2 regions of the Bradyrhizobium sp. USDA 4449 genome follow, and region 1 is predicted to be linked to the other one. Evidence: predicted binding sites of a transcription regulator. Region 1 holds the regulator's gene; the other holds the start of a gene.
What was found. Region 1 encodes LexA, which represses DNA repair genes until DNA is damaged. Its sites were predicted from a motif close to TGTTCNNNNTGTGTTCNG; they were not measured.
Positions count from the first base shown of each region.

Region 1 (15,363 bases):
GCTCCTTGCCGTCGGCGGCCTGCAGATGGCCGCGCATCTGGGACTCCGCGATGGTGTCGACGCGGCCCTTCAGCTCCGGCGGCACGTCCTGGAGGATCTCGATGTCGGGCGCGATGCCCTGGGCCTGGATCGAGCGGCCGGACGGCGTGTAATAGCGCGCCGTGGTCAGTGCCAGCGCACCGTTGCCGGCACCGAGCGGAATGATGGTCTGCACCGAGCCCTTGCCGAACGAGCGCGTGCCGATCAGCGTCGCGCGCTTGTGGTCATGCAGCGCGCCGGACACGATCTCCGAGGCCGAAGCAGAGCCGCCGTTGATCAGGACCACCAGCGGCTTGCCTTTGGTGAGGTCGCCGCCTTGCGCCGTGAAACGCTGGGTCTCTTCCGGATTGCGGCCGCGCGTCGAAACGACCTCGCCGCGCTGCAAGAACGCGCTCGACACCGATACCGCCTGGTCGAGCAGGCCGCCCGGGTTGTTGCGCAGGTCCATCACGTAGCCGACAAGCTTGTCCTGCGGCACGTCCCTGGAAATCGACGCAATCGCTTTCTTCAGGCCGTCGGTGGTCTGCTCGTTGAACGAGGTGACGCGGATGTAGCCGATGTCGCCGTTCTCGACGTGGAAGCGCACCGGGCGCACATGGATGATCTCGCGCTTGATTGCGACGTCGAGCGGCGCGTCGGCGCCCTTGCGCACGATGGTGAGCTTGGTCTGGGTGTCGACGGGACCCTTCATCCGGTTGACGGCCTGCTCGAGCGTCATGCCCTGCACGTTTTCGCCGTCGATCTTGCTGATGAGGTCGCCGGACATGATGCCGGCCTTGGACGCCGGCGTGTCGTCGATCGGCGAGACGACCTTGACGAGGCCCTCCTCCATGGTCACCTCGATGCCGAGGCCACCGAACTCACCGGAGGTGGTCTCCTGCATCTCGGTCCAGGCCTTGGCGTTCATGTAGCGCGAATGCGGATCGAGCGAGGTCACCATGCCCGTGATCGCACCTTCGATCAGCTTGGCATTGTCGGGCTTCTCGACATAGCTCGCCTTCACCCGCTCAAAGACCTCCCCGAACAGGTTGAGCTGGGAATAGGCGTCATCCGTGCCCGCGCCGACCGCCGCCCGTGCCGCCCACAGTCCGCCCTGCGGACCGGATACGAGGAGGGTCAGGCATGCGCCGGTGAGCGCGCCCAGGGGGAACAGCAGGGTTTTCCGCATGGAATGGGTGGCCTTTTCGCTTAGCGGTTCTTTTGAGGCTTGGCAGCCGCCATCCAAATGGCGATCCAGCCCGGTTCTCACAATATCATTCTGGTTTCTTCAAGGCCGGCCTGCCACGCCGGCGGGCACGCGATGAAAATCCCTTCGCCTGGACCTAAACATTTGGCAACGTTCGGAGACCAGCCCTCCCGGACAGCGGGAATCGGTCGGCCGACGACGCTTCGCAGCTATGCGAGTTTAGGATGGTTTTGGAAGGCCGAACGGGATAGGCGATGGCGTAAGACTTCAAATTCTCGGGAGGACAACAATGAACGACGCGCCCCGGCCGGAACGGAATGTCGAACTCGGCGCCAGTAACGAGCCATTCCAGAACCTGCACGAATTCATCCGGAAGGCGCGCTCCAACCTCAACCAGAACGCCTGGGACTACATCGTCGGTGCGGCCGAGACCGAGACCACCATGCGTCGCAACCGCATGGCGCTGGACGAGATCGCTTTTCGCCCCCGAGTGCTGCGCGACGTGCGCAAGGTCGATGGCTCCGTCGAGCAGTTCGGCCGCAACATGCGCCTGCCTGTCGTGCTTGCGCCTGTCGGCGCGCTGGAAATCTTCGATCCGCTTGGAGCCGCTAGCGTTGCCCGCGCCGCCGGCAGATTCGGCGCCGCCCATATGCTGAGCTCGGTTTCCGAACCCGGCCTCGAAAAGACCGCCGAAGCCGCCCCCGATGCGTTGCGCATGTACCAGCTCTATGTTCGCGGCGATGACGCGTTCGTGGCCGATGTCGTCAGCCGCGCCGAGAAGGCCAGATATGCCGCCTTCTGCCTGACCGTCGACACCGCCCATTACAGCCGTCGCGAGCGTGACATCGCCAAGCGCTACGTTCGCGAGAGCCGTCTGCGCGCTACCGGAGGCGACTACCAGAAGGGCCTGGAATGGCGGACCGTGAAAATGGTCAAGGACAAGTTCCGGATACCGTTGATCCTCAAGGGCATCGCCACTGCCGAGGACGCGCAGATCGCGGTCGATCACGGCGTCGAGTGGATCTACGTCTCCAACCATGGCGGCCGTCAGCTCGATCACGGCCGCGGTGCCATGCATGTGCTGCCCGAGATCGTCCAAGCGGTGAAGGGCCGCGCCAAGATCATGGTCGATGGCGGCATCTGCCGCGGCACCGACATCGTCAAGGCGATCGCGGCGGGCGCAGACCTCGTCGGCATCGGCCGGCTGCAATGCTGGGCACTGGCTGCGGCGGGCGAGACCGGCGTGGCGCGGATGCTCGAGCTGCTCGAGGACGAGGTGCTGCGCTGCCTCGGTCTCCTGGGCGCCACCTCCTTCGCCGAGGTCGACAAATCCTGTCTGCACCCGGCCACCGCAACCAACGCGCCGAGCGTGTTCAGCGCATTCCCGCTGTTCGACCACGAACCCTACCGATACTGATGGAAAGGACGCAAGTGACCTCGCTCTCGCCTGGTAGCGCCGATGCGCTTCTGTTCGATCTCGGACGCGTCGTGCTCGACATCGATTTCTCCAAGGCGATCACCTGCTGGGCGCGACATGCCGACTGCGAGCCGGAAGCCATCGTCGCGCGCTATATGCGCGACAGCGAGGCCTACCGGCTGCACGAGGTCGGCAAGATCAGCGACGAGGACTATTTTGCCTCGCTGCGCGCATCGCTCGGCATCGGCATCTCGGATGCGCAGCTCCTCGAAGGATGGAACGCGATCTTCGCCGGCGAGATGCCTGATATTGCGGAGCTGCTGCCGCGTGCGGCGAAGCAGATGCCGGTCTATGCCTTCTCCAACACCAACCGCCCCCATGTGGACTTTTTTTCGAAGGAATATGCCGACCTGCTCGGGCATTTCCGCGAGCTCTACCTGTCCTCGAGCATCGGCCTGCGCAAACCCGATGCGGAGGCCTTCGACCATGTCGTCGCCGCGATGGGGGTGCCCGCGAACCGCATCGTGTTCTTCGATGATCTCGCCGAGAACGTCGAAGGTGCACGGGCGCGCGGCCTGACCGCGGTGCATGTGACCTCGCCGACCGACGTCGGAAATGCCCTGAAGGCGCTGGGGATCTGACTTGGCACCCTGGCTCTGATTCCGGAGGCAATTTCACTGGAACTCGGGAACCAAAACCCTTTGTGCATTTTTGTACAGAGTTCCGGGAACGGAATCCCCGGCTCCGGACTCTATAGTCCGTTGGGAATTCTACATCGGACTTATCATCGTGTTGGGCAAAACCTACCTCACCAAGCAGGCCTCCCTGCTGATGAAATACGCCAGGACCACCTCGAATTCTGAGCTCTCCGCAAAACTGATCAGCAAGGCCGCCGACCTGAAGGCCCAGGCCGATCCAATGCCCGACAAGAATCCCAAAGCGCCTGATGTCAGTCCGAGCGAGCCGCCGGGGACCTGACCGATGCTGGCCACGGCTCTTGTCTTTGCCTTGGCCGTCGTTGTGCCGGTATGCGTCGCTCTCCAGATCATGCCCCGGCTGAACCTCCAGCTTCGTCCCACGGCTCCAGGGGTGGGATAAATCATCTTGTGCGGCTGCTTTGCCTGGACGCTCCCGCTCGGCTAGAACTCTCGCCGCTGATTTGCCCGAATGGGCGTAGCTGGAGTTTTCACCGTGGCCCTCATGCCGGTATCCGATGCGCTTGCTGCCGTGCTCGCGGGAGCGGAGCCGCTGGCTGAGGAAACAGTTGCGCTCGATCGGGCCTTTCATCGCGTGCTTGCGCGCGATGTCGCGGCGCGGCGGACGCAGCCGCCTGAGGCGATGTCGGCGATGGATGGCTATGCCGTGCGTGCGGGCGATGCGGCCAAGGTCGACACACGGCTCACGGTGATCGGCGAAGTCGCAGCCGGCCGGCCGTTTGCTGGAAGGGTCGGCGCCGGCGAAGCCGTGCGGATCTTCACCGGTGGCGTCGTTCCCGATAACGCGGATGCCGTGGTGATCCAGGAGGACACCGTCGCCGACGGCGAGTGCATCACGATCAAGGAAGCCGCCATCACCGGACGACACATCCGCCCGGCCGGCATCGACTTCCGCGAGGGCGACGTGCTCCTGCGCAGCGGCACGCGGCTCACGGAGCGCGACCTCGCACTCGCCGCCGGGATGAACCATCCGCAACTCGCGGTCCGCCGCCGGCCGACGGTCGCAATCCTCGCCACCGGCGATGAGCTGGTGATGCCGGGCTCGACGCCCGGCCACGGCCAGATCGTCTATTCCAATGGCTATGCCCTTCATGCTCTGGCTCGCAGCGAAGGTGCCGACACGATCGATCTCGGGGTCGCGGCCGATACGCTTGCCGCCACCACATCGGGCATCCGCCGCGCGCGCGAGAGCGGCGCCGACATCCTGATCACGACCGGCGGTGCCTCGGTGGGCGACCACGATCTGGTGCAACAGGCACTGAGGGACGAAGGTATCTCGATGGCGTTCTGGAAGATCGCGATGCGACCGGGCAAGCCCATGATGAACGGGCAACTGGGATCGATGCGCGTGATCGGCCTGCCCGGCAATCCCGTATCATCCTACGTTTGCGCTTTCCTGTTTCTGGTCCCGCTGATTCGCGCGCTGTCGGGGCGTTCGGCGGTTCATCATCGCCGCGAGCGCGCCGTGCTCGGCCGCGATGTCGGCGCCAACGATCAGCGCGAAGATTATCTGCGCGCGCGGCTGGCAGAGCGTGACGACGGCACGCTGGTCGCCGTTCCCGTCGATCATCAGGACTCCTCGTTGCTTTCGAATCTGGCTGCGGCACAGGCACTTCTCGTGCGCGCACCGTTCGCGCCGAAGGCCGAAGCAGGCACCGCTTGCGAGGTGCTGCGGCTGCCCGTCTGACCGCTTCGTTCGCGTGCGTTCCGCGAACTTGGTCGCGTTCACGGTAAATTAAGCAGTTGCGGAACATGTATCGAACATATAGTGTCCGTTCATGATTTGTTTCGAGCATGTAGCGGCTTATGGCTGAATTCAGCGTCTCGGAATTGAATGACATCACCAGGGGGATTTTGGTCGAGATGTTAACGCGCAAACAATACGAGCTCCTGCGGTTCATCAGCGAGCGGCTGAAGGAAAGCGGCGTGCCGCCCTCCTTCGACGAGATGAAGGACGCGCTCGATCTGCGCTCGAAATCGGGCATCCACCGCCTGATCACTGCGCTCGAGGAGCGCGGCTTCATCCGCCGTCTGCCCAACCGCGCCCGCGCGATCGAGGTGATCAAGCTGCCCGAGCTCCAGGCCGCCGCCGGCAGTCGCCGCGGCTTCACCCCGAGCGTCATCGAGGGCAACCTCGGCAAGGTGCGCATGACGTCGAGCCCGCCGGCGGATGAGGGCGAGCGTCCCGTCGCGGTGCCCGTCATGGGCCGGATCGCGGCCGGTACGCCGATCGAAGCCTTGCAGACCCGCAGCCACACTATCAGCGTTCCGCCCGACATGCTCGGCGCGGGCGAGCACTATGCGCTCGAAGTGCGCGGCGATTCCATGGTGGACGCCGGCATCCTCGACGGCGACATGGCCCTCATCCAGCGCAACGAGAGCTGCGACACTGGCGACATCGTCGTCGCCCTGATCGACGACGAGGAAGCCACCTTGAAGCGCTTCCGTCGCCGCGGCGCCTCGATCGCGCTCGAGCCAGCGAATGCCGCCTATGAGGTCCGCATCCTGCCCCCCAACCGGGTCAAGATCCAGGGCAAGCTGATCGGTCTCTATCGCAAGTACTGAGCGCCACGTTCTCGCGCGATCGGTGACTGCGATCAACGATTGGAGCGGACGATTGTCCGCTCCGGCTGGATAGACTTTCTGGTTCTGCACAGATTATCCCGCCACCTCTCCAGCCCTACATCCCCGGCATGCCGCAACGAAGCACACTCGCTTCGATGGGCCTCCAGGGAGACTGAGGAGAGAATGATGGGCAAGATCATCCTGAGCACCGTCACGATGACGCTGATCACAGCGTCCGGATCGCACGCCTTTGCTGCGCATGCGCAGCATCGCCTCGGCAAGGTGCCGCAGGCGACGAGCGCGCAGATCCGCGATGCCCGCAACGCCATCGAGCAACAGGCGCAGCCCGGCTGGCAATATTCCGGCTGGTCCGCGCCGGCCGGACGCTGAGCGCGAAGCCTCCCAAATGCACGGAGGCAAGCTTTGTTCCCAGCCGTTCGGGAAAGATAATGTGATTGCGGCTCGCGGATCGGAGCCGCAGATTTGCCTACAACCAAGCAGAGTCTTGCAGGCTTCAACTCTGATAGAGGCCGGCGCCTCCAGGACAGAGGCGCGGGTTGCTATCCCCGATGAGGAGCACCCGATGTGTGACTATAGCTTGCATGCCGTCGCGACGCGTCCCGCAGAAGTCGGCGAGACGATCGTCACGACAACGTTCCGCGGCACCTCGACGCGCGGCTTCGCCTCTGAAGCCGACATGTCGGTCGCGGTCTGCCTGCTTCCGGGAACGGAGCTCGCCTTCGCCGACAACGTCCGCTACGACAACAGGTGGATCTGGACCCGCACCATCAATTCCCGCGTAGGCAAGTTCGGCAAGGTTGATCCGCACATTCCCGATCGCCATCACGACGCGATCGAATTCCCCGATGGCAAATACGTGCTGGTGACGCAGCTCGTCGAAGGCCAGCGCGCAACCGTGCTGCAACTGCCCGTGACCCAGCCGCTCGGCGAGCGCGAGCACAAGCCGCAAGTGGCCGCCGACAGTCGCACGACGCCGCCACGCCTGCCGATCGGCTGAAGCGTCGATTCTAGTCCTCGGCCTGAAGGTCGGCCTCCGACGGCGTTGCGTCTTTGGTCCGCGGAGCTGCCGACCGTGGCTTGAGGGTTTGGCCGAAATCTGCATCGCCGGGCGCCACCGGCGACCAGGAGCGGTTTGCGCCCCTCGCTCTCACCGGCTGAACCGCAAAACCGTCACCGCGCTGTGTCAGCGCAAGCGCGCCCTGGCTCGCCAGACGCGGCCGATCGATCACCATTGCAGCGCAATCGGGCGGCGCAGGCCTCGCCGTCACCACCAGCGCTGCGCGGCTGCAATCGTCGGCCAGCGCGTCGATGCGCAGCGCCAGCGCAATCATGCGGCCGTCGGCAAGCGGCGTCACGCAGCCGGCATCGTCGCACGACACGCCGTCGCCGAGCGAAGCGCTGGCGGCATCGCGCGGGTCGGCGTCCGCCGCGAGCCACTCCTTGAGAAGGAAATTGTCCTTCTTCGTCCTGATCAGATGCAGCTGCCCATCCTTGCCGCGCACCGCGACGTTCTGGCCGTCGGCGGCAATGAGAATGTCGGGTTGCCGCACCGACAAGGCCCAGATCGTTGCGACCGCAAGCACGATCGCACCCGACCAGCGCAGCGGCGTGCGCAACAGCCCCATCAGGACAAGCCCCAGGCTCGCCGTCACCAGCGGCGCGGTGCCGAAGGCGCCGACATGGCCGATAGCCCCTGGCAATGCCGCCACCCAGCGGGTGACCACAATCATCCAGTCGATGCCGATCCCCATCAGCCACCAGAACACGCCGTCCAGCCCGAACGGAGCCGCGAGCAGTCCCAACAGCCCGGCCGGCATCACCAGCGCCGAGACGACGGGCATCGCACCGAGATTGGCGAGCACGCCGTAGGGCGTGACGCGGTGAAAATGGAAGGCGGCATAGGGCGTGGTCGCAAGCCCCGCGATCATGGAAGCCATGAACAGCATCGCGATCTCGCGGCCGCCCCACAGCGCAATCCGCGCCGTCGTCGAATGATCGGGCGAGGCAAGCAGGTTCGGCATCCCGATCTGCACCATTGCCACCAGCCCGAGCGTCGCCGCAAACGACATTTGGAAGCTCGGATGCACCAGCGCTTCCGGCGCAACCGCGAGCACGATCAGCGCCGCCACCGCCAGCGTGCGGAACGTGATCGCGCGACGGTCGACGATCACGGCAATCAGCACCACCGCGGTCATGAAGAACGATCGCTGGGTTGCGACCTCCGCGCCCGAGAGCAGCAGATAGAATGCGGAGGCCATCAGCGCCGCGGCCGCCGACCATTTCTTGATTGCGAATCCGGCCGCCAGCCCGGGGATCAGCGCCAACAGCGCGCGGACCGCGAAGAAGACGACTCCAGCGACGACCGCCATGTGATAGCCGGAGATCGACAGCACGTGGCCAAGCCCCGAGACGAACATCGCATCGTTGACGGGCGTGGTGATCGCATCGCGGCGGCCGGTCAAAAGCGCGGTCGCGATTGCGCGGTTGTCGCCGTCGAGCACGGCGCGGATCCGCGCGTCGATCGCATCGCGCAGGCCCTGCATGAGCGCAGCATAGCGCAACTGCAATCCGCCTGACACCGGCGGCGTCACCGTCGTGATCGCCCCCATCGCGAAACCGGACGCGCCGATGCCCTGGAAGAACATGTCGCGCGAGAAATCGTAGCTGCCCGGCCGCAACGGCGACAGCGGCGGCATCAACCGGGCCTTCAACTGCACGAAGCTGCCGACATCGGGCGCCGTCCCCTTGCGCACGGAGAGGCGGACGCGCTCGAGCTTGACGTCGCCGCGCTGCGCCTCCATCGCGGTGACGCGCAGCACGAACCGGTCGGTGCGTTCGCGAATGTCGCGGGTCTCGACGAAGCCCGACAGCGACACGGAATAAAGCGGCTTTGCGAGCACGGCGTGGGCGATGCTTGCTGTCCTCCACGTCGCCGCAGCAAGACCGGCCGCAACCGCCGCGATCATGATCGCGGGTGCAAACCACCGGCTCCGCCGCAACAGAACCGCGCCAAGCGTCGACGCGCCCGCCGTCGCGACCGTCACCCAGAGCACCGGCTCATGGTCGGCGGCGAAGTACAGCGCGATGCCGCAGCCGAAGGCGATGGGGACCCATGGGAACAGTCGTCCAGCGCCGGCCTCGGCCTTCGCCCAATCACCCAGCTTTCCGGCGATCGACGACCAGACGCCGAAGCCTGCCGGCACAAAGCCGCCGGCCGACGCTGTTCGGCCGCTGCCGGGCCAGGTCCCGGCCATACCTTGCGAGGCACGTTGTGGCCGGCCCGGCTCCGCCATCCCTCAGCAACCCTGCGCTACGCTACTGCACGGAAGCTACCGGAACGTGCGGCGGCACGGATAGCGGCACAAATCGGGAACGAAGAGGCTTCCGCCCTACTTTTCCTCTTCCATCGTCACGGCGACATCGGCCTTGGCGGACAGCCGAACCTTGTTGCCCTCGACATCGGCAACCAGGCCCTTGTCGATGAAATGGTGGTGGCCCTTGTGGCTGCCCTCGCCGCTGTCCTTTTTGGTCAGCTTGATGCGATTGCCTTCGACCTTGTCGACCGTGCCGATATGGACACCGTCGGCGCCGATGACTTCCATATGCTCAGCGATGTTCTGCATGGTGGGATGCTCCTGTGGATCCACCTCAACCCGGCGCCCGCGCATTCGTTTCCAGCGCCGGAATGACGATGCCGTGCGCGGCGCAACTGTCAGATCAACGGCGCCTTCGCCGAGGCGTGGTGATTGACGATCTTCCAGTCGCCGTCTTCGCGAATGATGACCCAGCTCATCTTGACGACGAGGTCAGGCCGTTCGCCCGCCAGGTCGAACGTGATGGTCGCGCCCATGTTGATCGTATCGGCCCCTGCCTGCGCCGCCTGCACCTCGGAGAACGCCGCGCTCGGCCTGCGCCAGCGCGGCAGGCCGTTGAAGTAATCGGCCACGCCATTCCTGCCCCGATAGAGCTTCGGGTTGGAGCCGAAGAAGAATGCGTTCTTTGAATAAAGCGACGATAGCGCAACCGCATCGAGGGTCGCGAAGCCGGCGCACCATTTCGCGATGATGGCGGAAACGGCGGCGTCGGCTGCACTGCACATCTTGCGTCCCTCAGCCCTTTGCCTCAGCCATTTGCCTCAGCCCTTGGCGACTTCCTTGGCGAACGTATCGCGCAAGCCAATGGTGCGTGAGAACACCGGCTTGCCGGGCGTGGAGTCCTTGTCGCGCACGAAATAGCCCTGGCGCTCGAACTGCATCGGTTCGCTCGAATTGCTTTCCGCGACCGATGCCTCGATCCGGGCGTCGGAGAGGATCTCCAGCGATTGCGGGTTGAGGTCAGCAGCGAAGTTCGAGGCATCCGGGCTCGGGTTGGCGAAGAGCTGGTTGTAGATGCGGATCTCCGCAGGGACAGACGTTGCGGCCGGCAGCCAGTGCATGGTCGCCTTGACCTTGCGGCCGTCAGGCGCGTTGCCGCCCTTGGTCGCGGGATCGTAGGTGCAGCGCAGCTCCACCACCTCGCCCCTGTCGTTCTTGATCACGCCGGTGCACTTGACGAAATAGGCATAGCGCAGCCGCACCTCGTTGCCCGGCGACAAGCGGAAGAACTTCTTCGGCGGGTTCTCCATGAAGTCGTCCTGCTCGATATAGAGCTCGCGGCCGAACGTGATCTTGCGCGTGCCGGCGCTGGGATCGTCCGGGTGGTTGATCGCCTCGAGTTCCTCGCTCTGCCCTTCCGGATAGTTCTCGATGACGACCTTCAGCGGCCGCAGCACGCCCATGCGGCGCTGCGCGGTGCGGTTCAGCTCCTCGCGGATGCAGAATTCCAGCATGCCGACGTCGACCACGCTGTTGGCCTTGGCCACACCGATGCGCTTGACGAATTCACGCAACGCCGCCGGCGGCACGCCGCGGCGGCGCATGCCCGCGATGGTCGGCATCCGCGGATCGTCCCAGCCCGCGACGTGGCCGTCGCGGACAAGCTGGGTCAGCACCCGCTTCGACAGCAGCGTGTAGGTCAGATTGAGCCGCGCCATTTCGTACTGATGCGGCCTCGACGGCACCGGCAATCTCTCAATGAACCAATCATAGAGCGGCCGGTGGTCCTCGAACTCCAGGGTGCAGATCGAGTGCGTGATGCCCTCGATCGCATCCGACTGGCCGTGCGCGTAGTCGTAGCTCGGATAGATGTGCCATTTGGTGCCGGTGCGCGGATGGTGCGCATGCAGGATGCGGTAGAGCACGGGGTCGCGCAGGTTGATGTTGCCGGCGGACATGTCGATCTTGGCCCGGAGCACGCGCGCGCCGTTCGGGAATTTGCCCGCCTTCATGCGACGGAACAGGTCGAGGTTCTCCTCCACGCTGCGGTCGCGAAACGGCGAGTTCTTGCCGGGTTCGGTCAGCGTGCCGCGCGACAGCCGGATCTCTTCCTGGGACTGATCGTCGACATAGGCGAGCCCGTCGCGGATCAGCTGCTCCGCCCATTCGTACAGGCGGTCGAAATAATCAGAGGCATAGAACAGGTTCTTGCCCCAGTCGTAGCCCAGCCAGTGCACGTCGGCCTGGATGGAATCGATATATTCCTGCTCTTCCTTGACCGGATTGGTGTCGTCGAAGCGCAGATGACAGCGGCCTGGAAATTCCTGGGCGATGCCGAAATTGAGGGCGATCGACTTGGCGTGGCCGATATGCAGGTAGCCATTCGGCTCCGGCGGGAACCGGGTCACGATCTCCTTGTACTTGGCCTGATCGAGGTCGGCCTGGATGATGTCACGAATGAAATCGCGCCCAATCTCAGTCGTCACCGGTTCTGTGCTCATCCTGCAATCCTGTCGGGAAGTCAGCGGCCCTTCTGCCAAATTCGCGTGGCTGAGCCAAGGCCTCAGGGGATCCGCCGTTGGGCTTTAGTTATGCTCCGGTCCTGATATATACCACCGCTTCAATGCATAGGCCCTGCCAAGAATGACCGATTCCGTCGTCACGCGCTTTGCGCCCTCTCCAACCGGCTTCCTCCATATCGGAGGCGCCCGCACGGCGCTGTTCAACTGGCTCTATGCGAAGAAGCACGGCGGCAAGATGCTGCTCCGGATCGAGGATACCGACCGGGAGCGCTCTACCGAGGCCGCGATCGGCGCGATCCTGGACGGGCTGAAATGGCTGGAGCTCGGCTGGGATGGCGACGTCATCTATCAGTTCAGCCGCGCCGCCCGTCACCGCGAGGTGGCCGAGCAGCTGCTCGCCGACGGCAAGGCCTACCGCTGCTACGCCACTGCCGAGGAGCTCACCGCCATGCGCGAGAAGGCGCGCAGCGAGGGCCGCACTCGCCTCTATGACGGCATGTGGCGCGACCGCGATCCGGCAACCGCCCCTGTTGACGTCAAGCCGACCATCCGCCTCCGGGCGCCGCAGACCGGCGAGACCGTGATCGAGGATCAGGTCCAGGGCCGCGTGGTCTGGCAGAACGAGAACCTCGATGACCTGGTCCTGCTGCGCGGCGATGGCAACCCGACCTACATGCTCGCGGTGGTCGTGGACGACCACGACATGGGCGTCACCCACGTCATCCGCGGCGACGACCATCTGATCAACGCCGCCCGCCAGAAGCAGATCTATGACGCAATGGGCTGGGCACTGCCGAACATGTCGCATATCCCGCTCATCCACGGTCCTGACGGCTCGAAGCTGTCCAAGCGCCACGGCGCGCTCGGCGTCGATGCCTACCGCGCCATGGGTTACCTTCCGGCCGCGCTGCGCAACTATCTCGTTCGGCTCGGCTGGAGCCATGGCGACCAGGAGATCTTCTCGACCGAGGAGATGATCGCGGCCTTCGATCTCGCCAGCGTCGGCCGCGCCGCCGCCCGCTTCGACTTCGCCAAGCTGGAAAACCTCAACGGCCATTATATCCGCCACTCCGACGATCAATCACTCGTGAAGATGTTCGAGGACGTGCTCGATCACGTCGTGCCCGCCCGCACCGAGATCAAGGCCAAGTTGAACGACACCACGCGCGCCCAGCTGCTGAAGGCCATGCCGGCCCTGAAGGAGCGCGCCAAGACGCTGATCGAGCTGATCGATGCCGCCTATTTCATCTTCGCCGACCGGCCGCTGCAGCTCGATCCCAAAGCGGCGGCCCTGCTGACGCCCGAGAACCGCAAGCTGATCGGCCAGCTTCATTCCGCGCTGGAGAATGTGGAGACGTGGAGCGGCACCAGCACGGAAGCTGCGCTGCGCGCTTTTGCCGAGGAAAATAGTCTCAAGCTCGGCGCAGTCGCCCAGCCCTTGCGGGCGGCGCTGACCGGCCGCACCACGTCGCCTGGCATATTTGAGGTTTTGGACGTGCTGGGACGCCAGGAAAGCCTGGGCCGGCTCGAGGATCAGTCCAAAGCCCCGACTACGACGTAAGTAGGCCATGGCTGCCATGATCTTGCAGCGCACACAGCAATAATATACCCATCTTCCCGTACATTCTGGAACATCCGGCCTGCCCCATCTTCGCCTGGGGCCTCCGGGACTGGCCCGTTTCACCACACATCGGGGACCTCTGATGGACGCAAAACCAAGCAACAAGACCGCCACGCTGACGGTCGGAAACAAGAATTACGATCTTCCGATCTATAGCGGCAGCGTCGGACCTGATGTCGTCGATATCGGCAAGCTGTACGGCCAGTCCGGCCTGTTCACCTACGATCCGGGCTTCACCTCGACCGCGAGCTGCCAGTCCAAGATCACCTATATCGACGGTGACGCGGGCGTTCTGGAATATCGCGGCTACCCGATCGAACAACTCGCCGAAAACGGCGACTTCCTCGAGACCTGCTATCTCCTGCTGTTCGGCGAGCTGCCGACCGCCGAGCAGAAGAAGGACTTCGACTATCGCGTCATCCATCACACGATGGTGCACGAGCAGATGGCCCGCTTCTTCCAGGGCTTCCGGCGCGATGCTCATCCGATGGCCGTGATGGTGGCCTCCGTCGGCGCGCTCGCCGCCTTCTACCACGACAGCACCGACATCAATGATCCCAACCAGCGCATGATCGCTTCCATGCGCATGATCGCGAAGATCCCCACGCTGGCCGCGATGGCCTACAAATACACGGTCGGCCAGCCCTTCGTGTATCCGAAGAACTCGCTCAGTTTTGCCGAGAACTTCCTCAACATGTGCTTCGCCGTGCCGTGCGAGGAGTACAAGATCAACCCGGTGCTCGCCGATGCGCTGGACAAGATCTTCATCCTGCATGCCGACCACGAGCAGAACGCCTCGACCTCGACGGTGCGTATCGCCGGCTCCTCCGGCGCCAACCCGTTCGCCTGCATCGCCGCCGGCATCGCCTGCCTCTGGGGCCCGGCGCATGGCGGCGCCAACGAAGCTGCGCTGGCGATGCTCGCCGAGATCGGCACCGTGGACAAGATCCCCGAGTTCATCGCCAAGGTGAAGGACAAGAACTCCGAAGTCCGCCTGATGGGCTTCGGTCACCGCGTCTACAAGAACTACGACCCGCGCGCCAAGATCATGCAGAAGATGTGTCACGCCGTGCTCAAGGAGACCGGCCATGGCGACGATCCGATGCTGAAGGTGGCGCTCGAGCTCGAGAAGATCGCGCTCAGCGATCAGTACTTCATCGACCGCAAGCTCTACCCGAACGTCGACTTCTATTCGGGCATCACGCTGAAGGCGATGGGCTTCCCGGTCTCGATGTTCACCGTCCTGTTCGCGGTCGCCCGCACCGTCGGCTGGATCAGCCAGTGGAGCGAGATGATCGAGGACCCGCAGCAGAAGATCGGCCGTCCGCGCCAGCTCTACACCGGCGTCACCAAGCGCGACTACGTTGCGATGAAGGATCGCAAGTAAGTTTGGACTTCAAGTCCCGATGCAGCGGCGCCATCGCAAGATGGCGCCGTTTTTGTTTGGGCACGCACTTGACAGTGGAAGCGCTCCGCGCGCAAATTCTTACACTAAGTAAGAATGACGACAGGGATGGAAATGCCGGAGCAGCCGAGAAGTCGGCGGCAGACGCGCGCTGCCATTTTAACGCATTTGCTTCAGTCCGGGGGTTCGTTCCGGCCGCCGCTGGCGAAGGCCGCACGCCTGTCCGAGGCGAGCCTGTCGCGCATCCTGTTTGACCTGAAGGCCGAAGGCCTGATCGAGGAAGTGCGTCGCCCTGCCCCCTATGTCGGCGGCCCGACGGGTCTGGTGTCGCTCGATCGCACGGTGGCGCTCGCGGCCCTCGAGCTCACCGAACGCTGGCTCAGCGTCGGGGTTGGCGACCTGTCAGGCAGGCTGCAGTACAGCGAGCGTGTGCCGCTGCCGAACAAGCCCACCGCCGAATCCGTCGGCCGGGTCTATCGCGAGGCGTTGACCTTGCTGCGCGACTGGACGCGACGGCACCGCATCGAACTCGCACAGATCGGCGTCACCGTTCCCGG
Region 1 is NZ_JBSRYD010000001.1:6,076,991-6,092,353, forward strand. Features, by position in the region: gene ACVIIW_RS28415 (S41 family peptidase) at 1-1,207, opposite strand, end outside; gene ACVIIW_RS28420 (alpha-hydroxy acid oxidase) at 1,515-2,642, shown strand; gene ACVIIW_RS28425 (HAD family hydrolase) at 2,642-3,283, shown strand; gene ACVIIW_RS28430 (hypothetical protein) at 3,432-3,620, shown strand; gene ACVIIW_RS28435 (molybdopterin molybdotransferase MoeA) at 3,834-5,045, shown strand; gene lexA (transcriptional repressor LexA) at 5,222-5,923, shown strand; gene ACVIIW_RS28445 (hypothetical protein) at 6,110-6,313, shown strand; gene ACVIIW_RS28450 (hypothetical protein) at 6,507-6,941, shown strand; gene ACVIIW_RS28455 (ComEC/Rec2 family competence protein) at 6,952-9,237, opposite strand; gene ACVIIW_RS28460 (DUF2171 domain-containing protein) at 9,334-9,567, opposite strand; gene ACVIIW_RS28465 (nuclear transport factor 2 family protein) at 9,657-10,043, opposite strand; gene ACVIIW_RS28470 (glutamine--tRNA ligase/YqeY domain fusion protein) at 10,080-11,759, opposite strand; gene gltX (glutamate--tRNA ligase) at 11,902-13,341, shown strand; gene gltA (citrate synthase) at 13,484-14,788, shown strand; gene ACVIIW_RS28485 (ROK family transcriptional regulator) at 14,915-15,363, shown strand, end outside.

Region 2 (15,363 bases), 2.0 Mb from region 1:
ACGGTCTCTGCGCGCGGCGCAGACCAGCTCGCGTCCTGGCAGGTGCCGTAGGGGGGAGCGTCGCTATTCCGCCGCCATGCCGGCGCGGATCTCGGCGCGGAGCTCGTCGATCAGCTTGAGCCCCTTCGTGGTCTCGACGTGCCAGAAGGTCCAGCCGTTGCAGGCCTGCGCGCCTTGCGCCACCGCGCCCATGCGGTGGATCGAGCCGACCTTGTCGCCGAACATGATGGCGCCGTCGGCACGAACCAGTGCGCCGAGCTTCTTCTTGGCGTCGAACAGTTTCGTGCCGGGCATGATCATGCCGCGCTCGATCAGCTCGGAGAACGCCACGCGAGGCGCTTCGCGCGCGGTCATGAACGGGGCGAGGCTTTCTTCCGGTAGCGGCTCGACCGCGGCGATGCGCGCTTCGGCGGCCTTCGCATAGGTCTTGTCGCGCTCGAAGCCGATATAGGAGCGGCCGAGGCGCTTGGCGACGGCGCCGGTGGTGCCGGTGCCGTTGAAGGGATCGATCACGAGGTCGCCGGGCCTGGACGATGACAGCAGTACGCGTGCGAGCAGGCCTTCCGGCTTTTGCGTCGGATGCACTTTCTTGCCGTCGGCGCCCTTGAGGCGCTCCTCACCGGTGCAGAGCGGGATCAGCCAGTCGGAACGTGCCTGCACGTCCTCGTTGGCGGCTTTCAGCGCCTCGTAGTTGAAGGTGTAGCCCTTGGCCTTCTCGTCGCGCGCGGCCCAGATCATGGTTTCGTGCGCGTTGGTGAAACGGCGGCCGCGGAAATTCGGCATCGGGTTCGACTTGCGCCAGACGATGTCGTTCAGGAGCCAGAAGCCGAGGTCCTGCATGATCGCGCCGACGCGGAAGATGTTGTGATAGGAGCCGATCACCCAGATCGTCGCCGACGGCTTCATCGCGCGGCGCGCGGCCAGCAGCCAGGCGCGCGTGAAATCGTCATAGGCGGAGAAGGAATCGAACTTGTCCCAGTCGTCGTTGACGGCGTCGACGTGGGACTCGTCGGGCCGCTTGAGGTCGCCCTTGAGCTGGAGATTGTAGGGCGGATCGGCGAACACGAGATCGACCGAGCCGGCCTGGAGCTTCGACATCTCGGCGACGCAATCACCGATGACGATGCTGTGCGACGGAGACTCAAAATTTGTGCGGGGCGCCTTTGCAGACGCCCCGCGACGCGACACTACCATGATTCAAGAACTCTGACTCAGGCGACGCTGTCGGCGACGCGGGACCAAACAACCGACTGACCGTTACAATGAAGCCGCAAAGTAAAAATCGGCTTAACTCGCTGCTTTCGCGAGCAGGCCCCGCATCGCGTGTTGCACGCGAGAAGCTGAACGCATTTGCCGTATTTCATAGTGTGTTTCGTATTTCTTCGCGTTGCGGGCGTGGTTGAATCTGCCGATCGCTCCAAAATTCTCTCGGAAAAAAATGCTTGGCCCTCGGAAAAAATTGCTGGCGTCGCAGGCCGCCGCACTAGGCAATAATTGCCGAGCGGGATATTGATTAACACAATGGAAATTTTAGCTATGTGACGCGTTGAGGTTTTTGCGTTTCCGCGTGCCCACGCCGTATCATTGCCGATCTTAAGGGAAGCCCGCCATGCGCTACGATGATTTCCGCCGCAGCGACGACATCGAGGATCGTCGCGACGATGGTGGCGGAGGAATTGGCGGCGGTGGCGGCGGGTTTGGCCTGCCGATGGGCGGCGGCGGTCTCGGCATCGGCACCATCATCGTGCTCGGCCTGGTCGGCTATGCCTTCGGCATCGATCCGCGCATCCTGATTGGCGGCGCCGAGATCCTCACCGGCGGCGGCCAGGCGCCGAGCTACCAGAGCGACCGTCCGTCGAGCCAGGCCAAGCGCGGCGCGCCGACCGACGAGATGGGCAGCATGATCTCGGGCATCCTCGGCGAGATCGACGATCGCTGGAGCGAGATCTTCCAGGCCAGCGGGCAGTCCTACACCGGTCCGAAGGTCGTGCTGTTCCGCAACGTCACCAATGGCGGCCGCTGCGGCCGGGCCGAGTCGGCGATGGGGCCGTTCTACTGCCCGCCTGATCGTACCATCTTCCTCGACACCTCGTTCTTCCGCGAGGTCGAGACGCGCTTCCACGGCTGCTCCGGCAAGTCGGCGTGCAATTTCACCACCGCCTACATCATCGCGCATGAGGCCGGCCATCACATCCAGAACCTGCTCGGCATCATTCCGAAAGTGACGCGGCTGCAGCAGCAGGCCGGCAGCAAGGCCGAGTCGAATGCGCTGCAGGTGAAGGTCGAGCTCCAGGCCGATTGTCTGTCCGGCGTCTGGGTCAATCGCGAGGCGAAGAAGCGCCCGAACTTCCTCGAGGCCGGCGACATCGATGCCGCCCTGACCACAGCGAGCGCGATCGGCGACGATACGCTGCAACGCCAGGCCACGGGACGCGTGGTGCCTGACTCCTTCACCCACGGCTCGGCCGCGCAGCGCAAGCAGTGGTTCATGACCGGCTATCAGCAGGGCACGCTGCAGGCCTGTAACACGTTCGGCGGCGGCGGGCCGTAGCCGGTCTCGTGCCCCGGACGCAGTGGCGTCATCCCGGGACGAACGCAAGTGCGTTCGTCCCGGGATGACGGCGCTGGCTGGGAAAGAAGGTATGTTGCAATGGCCTCGATCGACGAATCCAAGCAGTTCATCCCGCTCAACATCGCGGTGCTCACCGTCTCCGACACGCGTGCGCTTGCGGATGACAAATCCGGCCAGACGCTCGCCGATCGGCTCACCACGGCCGGCCATCATCTTGCTGCGCGCGAGATCGTCACCGACGATGTCGAGGCGATCCGCGCCGTCATCCGCCGCTGGATCGCGGATGCCGGCGTCGACGTCGTCATCACCACCGGCGGCACCGGCTTCACCGGGCGCGACGTCACGCCCGAGGCAGTCGAGCCGCTGTTCGAGAAGCGCATGGACGGTTTCTCCATCGCCTTCCACATGCTGAGCCACGCCAAGATCGGCACCTCGACGATCCAGAGCCGCGCCACCGCCGGCGTGACGGCTGCGACCTACATCTTCTGCCTGCCTGGCTCGCCGGGCGCTTGCCGTGACGGTTGGGACGGCATCCTCGCGGCACAACTCGACTACCGCACGCGCCCCTGCAATTTCGTCGAGATCATGCCGCGGCTGGACGAGCATCTGCGAAGGCCGAAAGCGCAGGGTGCGACGGTGTAGGCGCGCTGGCGGCGAGCATCATTCGCAACCAAGCGCTGGGCATCGTAGGGTGGGGTAGCCCTGCGGCTCGCGAAGCGCAGACCGCCGGGGCGTAACCCGCCACTTCCGTCACCGCCGAAACCAAAGAGGCGGGTTACGCATCGCGACCGCGCTTCGCGCCGTCGTGACGCTAACCCACCCTACCAGAGTGCGCCGGGCATCGCGCAGCTACAGATCCATTTCCCACGTCTCGCCCATCAGATCGTGCCCAAAACTGTGATGCGGCTTGGACGCGACCAGCTCGAAGCCGGCGCTCTTGTAGATGCTGCGTGCCGCCACCAGAATGCTCTGCGTCCAAAGCGTCATCCTTTTGTAGCCGCGCTCGCGCGCGCCTTGGATGCATTGCTCGACCAGCGCGCGGCCGACGCCGAGGCCGCGTGCATTCTTCTCCACCTGCAACAGCCGGAGCTTGGCGATCTCCTCGGTCGCCTTCACCAGGAAGATCGAGCCGACCGGCTCGCCGCCGACTTCCGCGATCCAGCAGTGCTCGCGCGCGGCGTCGTATTTCTTGATGAACTCTGCGCAGATCTCGGCGACCAGTGCCTCGTAGCTGATGTCCCAACCGTAGTCAGCAGCATAGGCGGCGCCCTGCTTGGAGATGACCCAGCCCATGTCACCGACGCGATGGCTGCGCAGCACGACGGAAGCGGGTTGGCTTCGACGTTGCTCCAAAACCGTCTCGATGGTCGCCATGGCCTGCGTGAGCCGCGTTGCATCGCCGGCCGGAAGCCGGGCCAGCATCGCGGCGACCTCGTTTTGCGAGCTCAGGTTCAGCTCGGCGAAGGCCTGGCGGCCCTTGGCGGTGAGGCTGAGCTGGTATTGCCTGCGATCCACAGGGAGGGGCCGTCGCGTGATGAGCCCCTTTTCCTCGAAGTTTTGGACGATGCGGCTGAGATAGCCGGGATCGAGACCGAGCTCGTTGCCGATCTCCTTCGCCGAAACGTCGTCGCGATGCGCCAGCTCGTAGATGACGCGAGCCTCGCTGAGAGAAAACGGGCTCCTTCCAAGATGCTGGTCGAGCACACCGAGCTTGCGGGTATAGAAGCGGTTGAAGGCGCGAATTGCCGCGATCTGGTCGTCGATACCGTCAATTGCCATGAGACACCTCGATACTTGCCATTGTCAAACAACTATTTGACTTTGGCAAGTATTGATGCGCTCATCCCACCATGACGATCCGGCTGCGCAGCAGCGTCCGGGAGGAACGGCCGAGCCGTCTGAGCAGCTTGGCCTCGGAACGATGGGCCTGCGGCGGATAGCCCCCGATCCGGTCGTAATGATCACGCGCAATCAAAAGCCCCTGGTCGCCGAGCGGGCCGATCAGCTTGCGCGCCACGGCGCGCAGAAAGTCGCCGAAGTCGGTATCCGCGTAAGGCGAGCGGGCGTAGCGGAACACGGCCGCACGATCCCGGCCGCTGGCCGCGACCGCCTGGATGAACTGGGTGGTCTCCTCGATCCAGCCGGTTTCCAGCACGGCCCCGGCGGGAAGGAACATCAACCAGGGCGAGCGGGCCTGGAGCGCGCCGGCGGCAAGCGCTGCGCCTTGCGAAGATCCCTCGCAGCCGATGAACCGGCAGCCCGCGACGTCGGCGACGCGCTCGATGACGCCATTGCCGGTGCCGTCGACCAGCAGAACTTCCTTGACGATGCCGGTCGCCGCGCCGGGTACCAGCGCGGCGAGAGTTGCGACCGCCGTCTGTTCGACGCCTTCGGTCGGTATGATGACGCTCAGCATGATTGAGGCTTCAATGTCCGCACTTCGGGAGAAGCGTAACTTGTTATGATCTTGTCATAAACACGCGGCGTTGCCGAGCGCAACTTTCCGCGGGCAGTTCGGCGTGCGATGGTGAACGGCCGCTCGTCTATCGCAGCTGAATGTGTCGCGCGTGGGGTGGCGATGTTGCCGAATGTTTCGGCAAATCCAGTGTTCGTGACCTTCAAACTGCGCCTTTCTCGGCCGATATCATCAGGGTGAGGACGCCACTGCGCTGAGCAAGATGTGTCTATGAACGCCGATCAACTTCCCGTTGGCACCACGCCAACATCGCCGAAGCCGGACGTCGCGCCGACCTTGCGGATCCGCGCCGTGATGCTGGGCGAACGCATCAACGCGTCGAACCTCGAACTCGGCACGCTGGTGTCCTCGACGCCCGCCGCCTTTCGCGTCCATGCCGGCCTTGTGGTGATCTTCCGCTATGGCGTCGTGGTGCTGATCGGCCTGCTTCCCTCCGAGGAGAAGGTTCTGCTCGACGGCCTAAAGTCCCGTATCACCGGCGAGTTCAGCCCTATCGAGGAGGAAACCGCGCAGGCGCAGCTCTGCAAGGACGAAAACGCCGAGGCGATCCAGCCGGGCGGGCCGATCTGCCTCGCCAAGTTTTCCGACGAACGGCTGCTGCTGATCGCCGACGCGCTCGCCAAGAGCACCTCGCTGGCGCGCGACGAGCGGCGTGTCGCTGCCGTCTTCGATGTCATCGAGCCCTTCGCGCGGGAACTCGCCGAGAAGGGGCGGACCTCGCGGCGGCGGAAGGGCATTCTGCAACTGATCGGCAATGCGCTGCTGGTCCAGCAGCGGGTCGCCGGCCGCGTCGCTGTTGCCGAGAAGCCCGATGCGCTCTGGGAGAAGCCGCAACTCGACCGCCTCTACGCGCGGCTCGAAGACGAATACGAGTTGAAGGAGCGTCTCGACACGCTCGAGCGCAAGATCACCGTCATCGCGGAGACGGCCGATGCGCTGACCGATATCATCGACACCCAGCGCTCGCTGCGGCTCGAGATTGCAGTGGTCGTGCTGATCGTGATCGAGGTGGCGATCGGGTGTTTCCAGATTTTTGAAGGGATTCACTGAGCGAGGCGAGTTTGGTGGCGCTGCAAGCCGAGGACGCGGTTCACCTCTTCCGCAGGGAGAGGTCGGATCGCATCGTAAGATGCGATCCGGGTGAGGGGTTACGGAGTCGCTGAATTGCGCGTCCCATCACCCGCATTGCTGCGCTACCCGCTCTCCCCGCCGGGCAGAGCCGAACTCTGCGGCTGCCCATCGTATCATCTCACGAATGTGCTTGCAGCGTCCGTCGACCGCAGCACTGCAACGCAATGCCGCGCGATTGCCAGCTCTTCGTTGGTCGGGATCACGAACACGTCGACCGCGCTGTATTCGTCGCTGATGCGTTCGCGCCCCTGATCATTCGCCGCATCATCGATGCGCAGCCCGAGCCACCCAAGCCGTTCGCCGATCGCGCTGCGGATCTCCTTCGCGTGCTCGCCGATGCCGCCGGTGAAGACGAGACCGTCCAGTCCGCCGAGCGTGTTCGCCATCACCGCGATCTCCTGCGCCGCACGGAAGGTGAAGAGATCGACGGCTTCTCGTGCTCCGGACTCGCTGCTTGCGAGCAGCGTGCGCATGTCCGCGGAGAGACCGGAGACGCCGAGCAGGCCTGACTCGTGGTAGAGCAGGTGCTGCAAATCCTCGGCTGACATCCTTTCGTGCTGCAGCAGATAGAGCAGCACGCCGGGATCGATCGTGCCGCAGCGGGTGCCCATCACCAGGCCGTCGAGCGGCGTCAATCCCATCGTGGTGTCGAGGCTGCAGCCATCGCGAAGTGCGCAGAGACTCGCGCCATTGCCGAGATGGGCAATCACGATGCGCTCGGCGGCAAGCTCCGGCGCGATGTCCGCGAGCCTGCCCGCGACATATTCGAAGGAGAGCCCATGAAAGCCGTAGCGTCGCAGCCCGCGCGCCTCATGGCGCTTCGGAATCGCGAAGCGGCTCGCGGGCGGCGTCAGGCCGTGATGGAAGGCGGTGTCGAAGCAGGCGATCTGCATCAGGGAGGGGCGGATCGCCCTGATGGCGCGGACCGGTGCAAGGCAACGCGGCTGATGTAGCGGCGCAAGCGGCGTGAGCGCGTCCAGCCGGGCATAGACCTGGTCGGTCAGCGTCACAGGACCCGAATAGTCCGGACCACCATGGACGATGCGGTGACCTAAGGCCCGCAAGGAAGCTTCGCCGAAACGGTCCTCGATGAAGGCGAGCACATCAGCGAACAGACGGCCGCCGTCATCATCCGATGCCGTGCGTTGCTTCTCGAACAGCGTCTCGCCCGTTGGGCTCTTCGCCACCAGTCGCGGCCTGGTTTCATGCTCATCGAGCAGGCCCTTGCAAAGCAGTGAGGGCTCGCATCGCACGATCTCGAACAGGCCGAACTTGATGCTCGACGAGCCTGCGTTGAGGACGAGGACCAGATCGGACATGGCGCTCAATCGCCGGCTTCGGCCGGTGTGGTGCCGCCGGAACTGTTCTGCCAGATCCATTCCTGAATCTCCGGCATGTCCTCGCCGTGCATGCGCACGTAGCGCGAATGCTCGATCAGTTTGTCGCGAAATTGCTGCTTCACATGCGCGGCCTTGGTGGCCAGATCAGGCACGCGCTCGATCGCCTCGATCGCGAGGTGGTAACGGTCGAGTCCGTTGAGCACGACCATGTCGAACGGCGTCGTCGTGGTGCCTTCCTCGGCGAAGCCGCGCACATGCATGCCGGCATGGTTGGTGCGGCTGTAGGTGAGACGGTGGATGAGGTAGGGATAGCCGTGATAGGCGAAGATGACCGGCTTGTCCTTCGTGAACAGGCTGTCGAAGTCGCGATCGCTCAGGCCATGCGGATGCTGCTCGTTCGGTTGCAGCGTCATGAGGTCGACGACGTTGACGACGCGGATCCTGAGATCCGGCAGCGCCTTGCGCAGCAGCTCGACCGCCGCGAGCGTCTCCAGCGTGGGGACATCGCCGGCGCAGGCCATCACCACGTCGGGCTCGCCCTTGGCGTCCTCGGTGCCGGCCCAGGTCCAGATGCCGATGCCGGCATCGCAATGCGTTGCGGCCCCCTGCATCGAGAGCCATTGCGGCGCCGGCTGCTTGCCGGCGACGATGACGTTGATGCGGTCATAGGTGCGCAGGCAATGATCGGCGATCCACAGCAGCGTGTTGGCGTCAGGCGGGAGGTAGATGCGGACGATGTCGGCTTTCTTGTTGGCGACGAGGTCGACAAAGCCAGGGTCCTGGTGGCTGAAGCCGTTATGGTCCTGGCGCCAGACATGGGAGGTCAGGAGATAATTCAGCGAGGCGATCGGCCGCCGCCAGGGCAGGTGACGCGTCACCTTCAGCCATTTGGCGTGCTGATTGAACATGGAATCCACGATGTGGATGAAGGCCTCGTAGCAGGACAAGAAGCCGTGCCGGCCGGTGAGGAGATAGCCCTCGAGCCAGCCTTGGCAGAGATGCTCGCTCAACACCTCCATGACGCGGCCGTCTTGCGCGAGATGGACGTCGTAAGGCACGGTCGGCTCCATCCAGACGCGTTCGGTCGCGTCGAACACGGCATCGAGCCGGTTTGAGGCGGTCTCGTCCGGGCCCATGATGCGGAAGTTGCGCTCGTCCGCGTTGAGACGAACGACGTCGCGCAAAAATTTGCCGAGTTCGCGCGTCGCTTCCGCCGTGACTCCGCCGGGCTCCGGCACCTCGACTGCAAACTCTCGGAAGTTCGGCAGCTTCAGCTCCTTCTTGAGGAGCCCGCCATTGGCGTGCGGATTGGCGCCCATGCGCCTGTTGCCTTCGGGTGCGAGCGCCTGAAGCTCGGCAACGAGCGCGCCGCTCTCGTCGAACAGCTTTTCCGGCTCGTAGCTGCGCATCCAGTCGTCGAGAATCTTCAGATGCGCTGGATTTTCGCGGCAGTTCGCCACGGGCACCTGATGGGCGCGCCAGAAGCCTTCGACTTTCTTGCCGTCGACCTCCTTCGGGCCGGTCCAGCCCTTCGGGCTCCGCAGCACGATCATCGGCCAGCGCGGCAGCTCGATCGTGTTGCGGCCGTCTCGGGCGTGCTGCTGGATCGAGCGGATGCTGGCGAGCGCAAGGTCGAGCGCATCTGCCATGGCGCGGTGCATCAGCTTGGGATCGTGGCCCTCGACGAGCAGCGGTTCATGGCCGAGCCCACGGAAGAGTTCACGGATCTCGCTGTCGGGCATCCGGCCGAGCACGGTCGGATTGGCGATCTTGTAGCCATTGAGGTGGAGGATCGGCAGGACCGCGCCGTCATGCGCTGGATTGAGGAACTTGTTCGAATGCCAGGACGCGGCGAGCGGGCCGGTCTCGGCCTCGCCGTCGCCGACGACGCAGGCCACGATCAGATCAGGATTGTCGAACGCCGCGCCATACGCGTGCACCAGCGCATAGCCGAGTTCGCCGCCTTCGTGGATCGAGCCTGGCGTTTCCGGTGCCGCGTGGCTCGGAATGCCGCCGGGGAAGGAGAACTGCCTGAAAAGCTTCCGCAATCCGTCCGCATCGCGCCCGATATCAGGATAGATCTCGCTGTAGCTGCCTTCGAGATACGTGTTGGCGACCATTCCCGGGCCGCCATGGCCGGGACCGCAGACATAGATCATGTCGACGTCCAGCGCGCGGATGACGCGGTTGAGATGGGCGTAGATGAAGTTCAGCCCCGGCGTCGTGCCCCAATGGCCGAGCAGGCGCGGCTTGATGTGCTCGGGCCGGAGCGGCTCGCGCAGCAGCGGATTGTCCAGAAGGTAGATTTGCCCGACAGAGAGATAGTTCGCCGCGCGCCAGTAGCGATCAAGGAGATCGAGGTCACTGCTTGCAGCAGCCTGTTGTCGTCGAGATGTCATGATCCTGCCCGCCTTCACCAGGGATCGTCACCAACCGGGTTCCGGCGAGATCGATCCTTCTCCTGCATCAAACCGGACCGAGGTCACGCGGTGTTGCGTGAGGTCAACGGCGTGCGCCCGAACTTTGGGCAGCGCTACTGTGCATGGGGTTGTTTTCGCGTCTTGGATTCTTGTTCTTGATTTGTTCCTTTTTCGTGCTATCTTGATGGCATGAGTCCAGCATCTTCTTCTGCTCTCAAGCACCCGCCGGTCACGGCGCCCTCCGAGCCGGCGGGTGCGCCTTCCGATTTCCCCGAGCTCGGCGTCGCCATCGATCGCGTGCGCAGGCGCGGGCGGGGCGCGCAGTCCAACGCCAGCGGCCGCTACGAGGCCGAGGCCCGCGTCGCCTTCGACGATGGCTGGCAGAGCCTGGAAGAGTTGCCGCCGTTCAAGACCACGGTCGCGGTGGACACCTCGCGCAAGGTGATCACCCGCAACGATTCTCCCGACATCGGCTTCGACCGTTCGATCAATCCCTACCGTGGTTGCGAGCACGGCTGCGTCTATTGCTTCGCGCGGCCGACGCATGCCTATCTCGGCCTGTCGGCGGGGCTCGACTTCGAGTCAAAGCTGTTTGCCAAGCCGGAGGCGCCAGTTCTGCTCGAGAAGGAACTCGCGGCCTCAGGCTACGAGCCGCGGATGATCGCGATCGGCACCAACACCGATCCGTATCAGCCGATCGAGCGCGAGCGCAAAATCATGCGCGGGATTCTCGAAGTGCTGGAGCGCACCGGCCATCCCGTCGGCATCGTCACCAAATCTGCGCTGGTCACACGCGACATCGACATTCTCGCCCGCATGGCCAAGCGCAACCTGGCCAAGGTCGCAATCTCGGTGACCTCGCTCGATCCGAAGTTGGCGCGCACCATGGAGCCAAGGGCCTCGACGCCGCCGAAGCGGCTAGAGGCGCTGAAGCAGCTTTCGGAGGCCGGCATTCCCACCACCGTGATGGTCGCGCCCGTGATCCCCGCGCTGAACGATTCCGAGATCGAGCGCATTCTCGATGCCGCCACGCATGCCGGCGTCAAGGAAGCCTCCTACGTGCTGCTGCGGCTGCCGCTCGAGGTGCGCGATCTCTTCCGCGAATGGCTGATGGCGAATTATCCGGACCGCTATCGCCACGTCTTCACGTTGATCCGCGACATGCGCGGCGGCCGCGACTACGATTCGAAATGGGGCGAGCGCATGAAGGGGACCGGCCCGATGGCCTGGACCATCGGCCGCCGCTTCGAGATCGCCTGCGACCGGCTCGGGCTCAACAAGCGCCGCTCGAAGCTGACCACGGATCATTTTGCGCGGCCGAAGTTGAACGGCGAGCAGCTCAGCCTGTTCTGAGCGGGACGAGCGAGGTGTGTGATGAGCAAGGAACTGCCGGCACCCGTGCCGCGACTGACGGTGATCACGCTTGGTGTGCGTGACATCCGCGCCAGCATCGCCTTCTACGCCGCACTCGGTTTTTCGCGCCGGCTGAAGGTAACAGGCGAGGCCGTGGCGTTCTTCGACACCGGCGGCCCGGTGCTCGGCCTGTTTCCGTGGGCCCAGCTCGCCGATGACGCCAGACTGCCGGACCAGCCGAGGCCGACGACGTTCCGCGGCATCACGCTCGCCTGGAACTGCGCCTCGCGCGAGGAGGTCGATGCCGTGCTGGCGTTTGCGCTTCGGACGGGCGCGGTCTTGCTGAAGGCTGCGCACGAGACCGATTATGGCGGCTATTCCGGGTATTTTGCCGATCCCGATGGCCATCCCTGGGAGGTCGTCGTGGCGCCCGGCATCGAGGTCGGCGACGACAGGCGCGTGCATCTGACCGAGTAGGGCGGTTCATCTGAATAACGGGAATTGTCTGGGGTTCCCGGTTGCGCGGGCGGGCCGGCTTGCGCACGATCCCGGCCATGATTCGGGACAAGTCCAGTAAGACGCCGGCCAAAGATGCGCCGCAGAACGCGGTTGCCCAAAAGGCGGCCAAGGCGCTGCCTGCCAAAGCCAGCTTCCGCCGCGAGCGCGCGCTGATCAAGCGCGGCGTCTGGCCGATCGCGGGCTGCGACGAGGCCGGCCGCGGGCCGCTCGCCGGTCCCGTGGTGGCGGCCGCCGTGATTCTCGATCCCGACCGCATCCCGCGTGGCATCGACGATTCCAAGCGATTGACTGTGGAAGAGCGCGAAAAGCTGTTCGACAAGATCTGCGCCACCGCGCAAGTCTCGGTCGCCGTGGCTTCGCCCGCGCGCATCGACCGCGACAACATCCTGCGTGCCTCGCTCTGGGCGCTGAAGCGCGCGGTGGTTGCTCTACCAGAGGCGCCGAAGCACGTCTTCGTCGATGGCCGCGACCGGCTCGACACGCCCTGCGACTGCGAAGCCGTGATCGGCGGCGACGGCATCGTACTTTCGATTGCGGCCGCTTCCATCGTCGCCAAGGTGACGCGTGACCGGTTAATGTGCGCGCTGGCGCAGGATTGCCCCGGCTATGGCTTCGAGCAGCACAAGGGCTACGGGGTCCCCGAACATCTCGACGCGCTGAACCGCCTCGGACCGACCGTTCACCACCGCAGCTTCTTCGCCCCGGTCGCCGCCGCACGCGCCAAGCACATGCCCTGGACAGTCTTGCCCGAGCGGGAACTGTTCGATGTCACCGCGATCGAGGTGCAGGTCCAGACGACAGTTGAAATCGATGCGACCGCGGGCCTCTAGACCAGACGGTCGTTGCCACGACGCGTGTCGCCCTTTATCAAAACAGGTGTGAGCGAATAGGGCCGGCTGGACGGGTTGGCTGCATCTTGCGGGCGTTGCATGCGGTTTACCTCCCTGGTCATCGAGCTCATTCGCGCCCGGCCGCGGCTGATCGTCTGGATTGCCGTGCTGCTTCAAGCCGCGATGTGGTTGCTGGTGGCGCTGCTGTTCTATCGCAGCCCGCCGGGCAGCCTCGCGACCCTGCTGGCCTTCGGCAGGGAATACCAGGTCGGCACCGATCTGGGGCCGCCGCTGTCAATCTGGCTCGCCGACATCGCCTACCGGGCCGCCGGGGGCCATATGTTCGGCGTCTACGTCCTGGCCGAGATCTGCGAGATCGCCACCTTCATCGCGCTCTACCACCTGGCACGCGCCGTCGTCGGCGGCCAGCAGGCGGTGCTCGTCGTTCTTCTGACCATGACGCTGCTGGTCTTTTCCTCGTCGGCGCTCGACTTCGGACCTTTGGTGCTGGCCCGGCCGTTGTGGGCGCTGTTGCTGCTGCATTCCTGGCAGATCATCGGCCAGCGCCGCGGCAATGCCTGGTTCGCCTGGTCGATCGAGGCCGGCCTGCTGCTCCTGACCACGCCGGCCGCGGTCTTCCTGCTCGGGTTGCTCGTCGTATTCGCACTCGCGACCGCCGGCGGTCGCCGGACCTTGCGCGCGCTCGATCCGCTGTTTGCGGTCATCGTCGTCGCCGTGCTGGCGCTACCCTATGCGGTCTGGCTGATGCGCGCCGAGACCCTTGTGCTGCCAGCCTTGCCGCAAGTGGCCGACATCGGCGCCCGTGCGAACCATGCCGCCTGGCTGCTTGGCGGCCTCGTGCTCGGCGCCATCGCAGTCCCGGTGCTGACCTTCCTCAACACCCCCCTGTTCGCCGGCAAGTGCGAGGACGCGCCGATCATCTACCGGCCGCCGGTCGAGCCGCTGGCCCGCCACTTCGTCTATTTCTTTGCGCTGGCGCCGGCGCTCGGCGGCGTCCTGCTCGCCGGCCTGTTCGGGCTCGATGCCGTCGTCGGCGGCGCCGGTATCGTGTTGATCATGTCGGGTCTCGCGACGGTCGTGGTATCGGGCGATCTCATCGCGATGCGCCGCGCTCGTATGCTGCGCACGGTGTGGGCGGCGGCCGTCGTGGCACCCGCTGTCGGCGTCGTACTGGCCGTGCTGTTGCTGCCCTGGAGCGGCACTGGCGAGATCGCGACCTCGATGCCGGCCCGTGCGATCTCCGACTTCTTCGACGACAGCTTTGCCCGCCGGACCAACCATCGCCTGCGCGCGGTGGCCGGCGACACGCAGCTTGCAAGCCTGATCGCGCTGCATTCCGGCCGGCCGCATCTCTTCATCGATGCTGATCCCGCGCGTACGCCGTGGATGTCACAGGCAAAGTTCAACGAGAGTGGCGGCGTCGTGGTCTGGCGCGCGTCCGACACCGCCGGCACCCCGCCGCCCGACATCCTCGCGCGCTTCCCCGGCATCGTGCCCGAAGTGCCGCGGGCTTTCGAATGGCTTGTCACCGGACGCCAGCAATTGCTGCGCATCGGCTGGGCCATTGTGCGGCCGAAGGCGACGTGAGTACGAGCGCTTGCTAGCCCGCCAGCGCCTTGGCGATTGCCCGCAGATCCTGCCAGGCGAGGCGCTTGTAGGACGGCGAGCGCAGCAGATAGGCCGGATGAAACGTCGGCAGCGCCCGGATGGTGCGTGTGCCCGTGTCGTACTCGAACCAGCGCCCGCGCGTACGCATGATGCCTTCGCGCGTCGACAGCAGCGTCTGCGTCGAGGGATTGCCGAGCGTCACCAGCACGTCGGGATTCACCAGCTCGATATGACGCCGGATGAAGGGCAGGCAGATTTGCGTCTCCTGCGGGGTCGGCGTGCGGTTGCCGGGCGGCCGCCAGGGGATGACATTGGTGATGTAGGCCGTGCTGCGGTTGAGGCCGATGGCGCCGATCATCAAATCGAGCAGTTTGCCGCTGCGCCCGACGAAGGGCAGTCCCTCGATGTCCTCGTCCCGGCCCGGTGCCTCGCCGACGAACATGATGCGCGCTTGCGGATTGCCGTCGGCGAACACCAGCCGCGTCGCCGTGTGTTTGAGCGCGCAGCCCTCGAACCCCTGCATCAGTTCGCGCAGCGCCTCGAGAGTCGGCGCGCCGCGGGCAGCCTCGCGCGCAGCGGAGATCGCGACGTCGGGCGCCGGTGCGGCCTCGCCGCGCATCACCACAGGCGCGGCGACAGCTCGCGGAGGCTCGGCCGGCGCAGCGCGAGGAGCGGGCGGCGGGGCATCTAATTCCGCCAGGCGGTCGATCGGCTGCTCTGCGAGCGCGCAGTCGACACCGGCCTCCAGGTAGAAGGCAAGAAGCTCTCGGACGGTGGGTGCGGGCTCGGGGATCATTGGGAAAGTCAGACTATTAGTTCATCTTAGGACGCCTTGCATCCCAGCGGAACGCATTTCCGTGGTTGTCCTACCCGGAAAAATCGGAAACAAGGGAGCGCAAATGACAAGGAACCGTCTCAAGGGCTGAGATCAGATGAGCACCGAAGAACTTCCCCCGCGCGAATCCATGGAATTCGACGTCGTCATCGTCGGCGCCGGTCCCTCGGGTCTGGCGGCCGCGATCCGGCTGAAGCAGATCAATGCCGATCTCAACGTCGTCGTCGTGGAGAAGGGCTCCGAGGTCGGTGCGCACAT
Region 2 is NZ_JBSRYD010000001.1:4,058,269-4,073,631, forward strand. Features, by position in the region: gene ACVIIW_RS18850 (DNA methyltransferase) at 64-1,194, opposite strand; gene ypfJ (KPN_02809 family neutral zinc metallopeptidase) at 1,610-2,551, shown strand; gene moaB (molybdenum cofactor biosynthesis protein B) at 2,651-3,214, shown strand; gene ACVIIW_RS18865 (bifunctional helix-turn-helix transcriptional regulator/GNAT family N-acetyltransferase) at 3,422-4,351, opposite strand; gene ACVIIW_RS18870 (glycosyl transferase) at 4,413-4,988, opposite strand; gene ACVIIW_RS18875 (RMD1 family protein) at 5,259-6,098, shown strand; gene ACVIIW_RS18880 (acetate/propionate family kinase) at 6,293-7,498, opposite strand; gene ACVIIW_RS18885 (phosphoketolase family protein) at 7,504-9,918, opposite strand; gene ACVIIW_RS18890 (PA0069 family radical SAM protein) at 10,129-11,292, shown strand; gene ACVIIW_RS18895 (VOC family protein) at 11,314-11,769, shown strand; gene ACVIIW_RS18900 (ribonuclease HII) at 11,847-12,641, shown strand; gene ACVIIW_RS18905 (glycosyltransferase family 39 protein) at 12,741-14,249, shown strand; gene ACVIIW_RS18910 (uracil-DNA glycosylase) at 14,263-15,066, opposite strand; gene ACVIIW_RS18915 (electron transfer flavoprotein-ubiquinone oxidoreductase) at 15,203-15,363, shown strand, end outside.
Region 2: a site for LexA is predicted at 10,090-10,107, ahead of ACVIIW_RS18890 (PA0069 family radical SAM protein). Genes of this name have one in related genera too.